Regions from separate parts of the Nocardioides bigeumensis genome, predicted to be linked through region 2. Evidence: predicted binding sites of a transcription regulator. Region 2 holds the regulator's gene; the other holds the start of a gene.
The links. Region 2 encodes LexA, which represses DNA repair genes until DNA is damaged. Its sites were predicted from a motif close to TCGAACANNTGTTCGA; they were not measured.
Positions count from the first base shown of each region.

Region 1: the regulator LexA is predicted to act here: its motif matches at 1,464-1,479, upstream of ABD295_RS04090 (DUF6504 family protein).

Region 1 is NZ_BAAAQQ010000002.1:585,142-587,336, reverse strand. Features, by position in the region: gene ABD295_RS04100 (DNA polymerase III subunit alpha) at 1-504, opposite strand, end outside; gene ABD295_RS04095 (SAV_6107 family HEPN domain-containing protein) at 520-969, opposite strand; gene ABD295_RS04090 (DUF6504 family protein) at 982-1,374, opposite strand; gene ABD295_RS04085 (hypothetical protein) at 1,552-1,998, opposite strand; gene ABD295_RS04080 (YbaK/EbsC family protein) at 2,045-2,195, shown strand, end outside.
Region 2 is NZ_BAAAQQ010000013.1:393,211-395,405, forward strand. Features, by position in the region: gene ABD295_RS16120 (alpha/beta fold hydrolase) at 1-724, shown strand, start outside; gene lexA (transcriptional repressor LexA) at 838-1,575, shown strand; gene ABD295_RS16130 (phosphatase PAP2 family protein) at 1,670-2,195, shown strand, end outside.

The sequences.
Region 1 (2,195 bases), on a different contig from region 2:
CACCAGGTCACCTCCGCCGAGCAAGGGACCCACCTGGTCGGCCAGCTCGTCGAGGTCGAGCACCGGACTGCCGCGCTCGCCCGCCAGCCGGACCGCGGAGACCAACCGGCACAGCGCCGCCCAGCCACCACGTCCGCCTCCGGGCCCACCAGCGTGCGCCAGGACGGTCACCCGCGGCAGACCGCCCCGCTCGGGGGCGAGGTCACGGAAGGCGCCGCCGCGCACCGGCGTACGCGAACCGCCGGCGCGGGCGGACCCGCTCGTCAAGCCGGTCGCGAGATCGGCGTGCCGGTAGGCCAGCTCCACCCCCAGCACCGGGCGGATGCCGGCCGAGAGGCAAGCGGTGGCGAACTTCACCGCGCCGTAGGTGCCGTCCCGGTCGGTCAACGCCAGCGTGTCCATCTCCTGCTCCAGGGCCCGCTCGACCAGCACGTGCGGGTGGGAGGCGCCGTAGCGCAGGGAGTAGCCCGAGGCGACGTGGAGGTGGACGAACGGGTCGGACACAGGGCACCCCGCCGATCAGGCCGCGCCGGTCGTGCGGCCCGGAACCGGCAGTCGCTGCCCCACGGGCAGGTGCGGGGTCAGGCCGAGCGCGGTCTCGACCACGCCGAGGAAGCGGTCGGCGTCACGGATCAGGTCGTCTGCCTCACGGGCGGTGACCGCGCGGGTGGATCCTGCCTCGGCGGCCGCCCGCTTGGAGGCGCCGGCCGCGAAGAAGCCGGCCCACTCACCCAGCTCCGGGGCCACCTCGGCGAGCAGGACCCACGCGTTCTTCTGCCGGCGCCGCCGCCCCGAGGCGACCGGGCGGGCGCGGGCGGACAGCAGCGCCGCCGCGGCCTGCAGGGCGGCGACGTGGGCGCCTGCGTAGCGCGTGGGGACGTCGGTGGACGTCATGGCCTCGCGGAGCGACTCGGCGGCGCGACCGAGGTAGGAGTGGGTCGTCGCCGGCAAGGACAGCGGGAAGGTCATCGTGTCCACCCCTCAGTCCGCGCAACCGACGAGCTGCCAGCGACCGTCGTCCCACGAGAAGGACAGGTCGAAGACGCCACCGCTGTCGCCCGCGCCCCGGCCGGCCTCCACCCGCCACAGCTCGCGCTCGGCGAGCAGGTCGCCGGTCATGGTCTCGACTGGTCGCTCCCGGTGGTCGAGCTCGGTCGAGACCTCGGTGCCGACGACCGCGCGGACGCCGGCGGACTGCCACCACGGACCCGTCTCCACCCAGTGCGCCAGCACCGTGCGCACCTTCCACAGCCGCCCGTGCCAGAGGAACTGCTCGGGCGCCTCCCCCACCAGCTCGGCCTGGCCCGACTCCCCGTCCCGGAGCCCGCCCACCTGCCCGCGTCGCACCTCGACGGGATCGTCGTACTTGCGCATCGCCCACCTCCGACCACTCATCGACCCCGCCCAAGACGCAGGCACGGGGACCGGTGGAGGCGGGGGTCGAGGTCGCCTCCACCGGTCGATCGAACACGTGTTCGAACAAGGACCAAGGTACAACCCCGCGCCGACATCGCGTCAAGACCCCTGCGGCGTCCTGGGGAGAAGGGCGGTTCAGCTCCGGAAGAAGGCGTGCGTCCGCGGATGCAGCACGGCCACCACGAGAGCAGCGTCCACGAGGAGCGCGGCGACGCTGACCACGGTGAAGGCCAGCGGCAGGTCGAGCGGCAGCCCGACCACGGCGGCGAACCCGATCAGCACGGCCAGACCGACGATCGACCAGCGCGCCCACTCGTGGCCGGCGCGGAACATCACCGCCAGCACCCAGGCCAGCATCGCGATCACCACGAACATCGTGATCGAGACGGGAACGAACGCCGGAGGGTCGAGCTCCTCGGACTTGCCCACCCGCCAGGTCGCCACGAGGTCGTCGCGCAGCACGATGGCGAGGACCATCGTGAGCCCGCACAGCAGGACCAGCCCCCACAGCAGCGAGATGGTCGCGCGCACCGACGCCGGCACCGCACCCTCCTTGGTCTCGGACCCGGAGCCATCGGCCACGGGTGCTCGGCGGGATCCTTGCCCGGCCGGAGCTAATGTCCCCTCCATGACGACCAGCGACCATCCCGCGATCGCCCGCTTCCGGGATGCGCACACCCTACGGGGCGGCACCGGCCGGATCATCACCCTTCCCGACTCGGTGCACACCGCGGCCCTCGCCGCGGAGGCGCTCGGCTGCCCGGTCGGCGCGATCGCCA
Region 2 (2,195 bases):
CGGCCACTTCACCGACCGTGTCGTCGTCACCTACGACCCCCGGGGTGCCGCGCGCAACCCCATCGACACGACCGACATCCCGCCGACTGACCACGCCGAGGACCTGCACCGGGTGATCACGGCCCTGGGCGTCGGGCCGGTCGACGTGTTCGCCAGCAGCGGCGGCGCCGTCAACGTGCTCGCCCTCGTCGCCGCCCATCCCGAGGACGTGCGGGTGGTCGTCGCGCACGAGCCGCCCTGCTTCGCGTACCTGCCCGATCGCGACAACGCGCTCGCTCTCACCCGCGACATCAAGGCGACGTACGAGCGCGAGGGCTCGCCGGCGGCGATGGCGAAGTTCATCACCACGGTGATGCTGCGCGGCGAGATCACCCAAGAGGTCCTCGACGCACCCGCGCCCGACCCGGCGATGTTCGGCATGACCGGCGGCGACGACGGCTCCCGCACCGACCCGCTGATGCGCAACATGCCGTCGTGCATGGAGTACGAGCCCGACGTCGCCGCCCTCCGCGCCCTCGGGGACCGCCTGGTCATCGCCGTCGGCGAGGAGTCGGGCGAGGAGCTGGCCGCCCGCGGCGGGCGCAGCGTCGCGGCGGCGGTGGGCGTCGAGCCGGTCGTCTTCCCCAGCAACCACGGGGGCTTCCTCGGGGGCGAGCACGGCCAGCAGGGCGACCCGGACGCGTTCGCCGCCAAGCTGCGCGACGTCCTGGCCGAGCGGGGCTGACCGCAACACGCCGTTCGAACGTGTGTTTGAAGTTGGACGCCTCTCGGGTCTACCGTGGCCCCACGAGTCCCGACCCGGCGAGCGGGGTGCGGACGTGACGGAAGGCGGACGTGATGGCCCAGAAGGCCACCCCCAAGCGGCGGACCGGCAAGGTCACGGAGTTCCCCGACGGCCCGCCGGACGCCACCGGCCTCACGCCTCGCCAGCAGAAGGTGCTCGCCACCATCAAGGACTCGATCGAGATGCGTGGCTACCCGCCGAGCATGCGCGAGATAGGCGGAGCGGTCGGCCTGACCAGCTCCTCGAGCGTCGCCCACCAGCTCAAGACCCTGGAGGAGAAGGGCTTCCTGCGCCGCGACCCCAATCGGCCGCGGGCGCTCGAGGTCTTCCTGCCCGAGGTGATGGCGGCACGCCGCTCGATCTCCGGCACCGACGACACGTCGTACGACGAGACCGACATCGGCGACTCGGCCCCACCGGCCTCCTACGTCCCCCTGCTCGGCCGCATCGCGGCCGGTGGCCCGATCCTGGCCGAGGAGCAGGTCAGCGAGGTGTTCCCGCTGCCCAAGCAGCTCGTCGGTGACGGCACGCTCTTCCTGCTCGAGGTCTCGGGAGACTCCATGATCGACGCCGCGATCTGCAGCGGTGACTACGTCGTGGTGCGCCAGGAGCAGACCGCCGACAACGGCACGATCGTCGCCGCGCTCCTCGACGGGGAGGCGACCGTCAAGACCCTGCAGCGCAAGGACGGCCAGGTCTGGCTGCTGCCGCACAACGACGCCTACGACCCGATCGACGGCACCCACGCCACGATCCTCGGCGTCGTCACAGCCGTGCTCCGCAGGGTCTGACGACGTCGACGCCGGCACCTCAGGGGTCTCCCCCACACAGACCCCACACAGAATTCAGGGTTGGTCTGGGGGAACCTCCGCGTAGCCTGTCCCCATGAGCCAGGGGGAGGCTGGAGAGGTGACGACAACCCCGCTCCAGAAATCCGCTGCGCCGACGCGTGACAGGCGCTCCAGGGTCTGGGCGGGGCTCGTGGAGGTTGCCCTGGTCCTCGGGCTCTACGTCGCCTACAGCCTCACCCGGCTGGTGGCCGACGACTCCATGGCGCCCGCCCTCGAGCGCGCCCGCGACCTGCTGCACTTCGAGCGCTGGCTCGGCCTGGACCTCGAGGCGGGGCTCAACCAGCTTTTCGTCGACCAGTCCTGGCTCGGGCTGGCGGGCAGCTTCTACTACGCGACCGCGCACTACCTCGTCACCGGCATCGCGCTCATCTGGCTCTGGCGACGCGGGCCCACGGCGTACCTCCCTGCGCGCCGCGCGCTGATGCTGGCCACCGCCATCGCCTTGGTGCTCTACGTGCTGCTCCCGATGGCGCCGCCCCGGATGATCGACGGGTACGTCGACGTGCTGCAGCTCTCCTCAGCCCACGGCTGGTGGGGCGGTGAGGCCTCGGCCCCCCGCG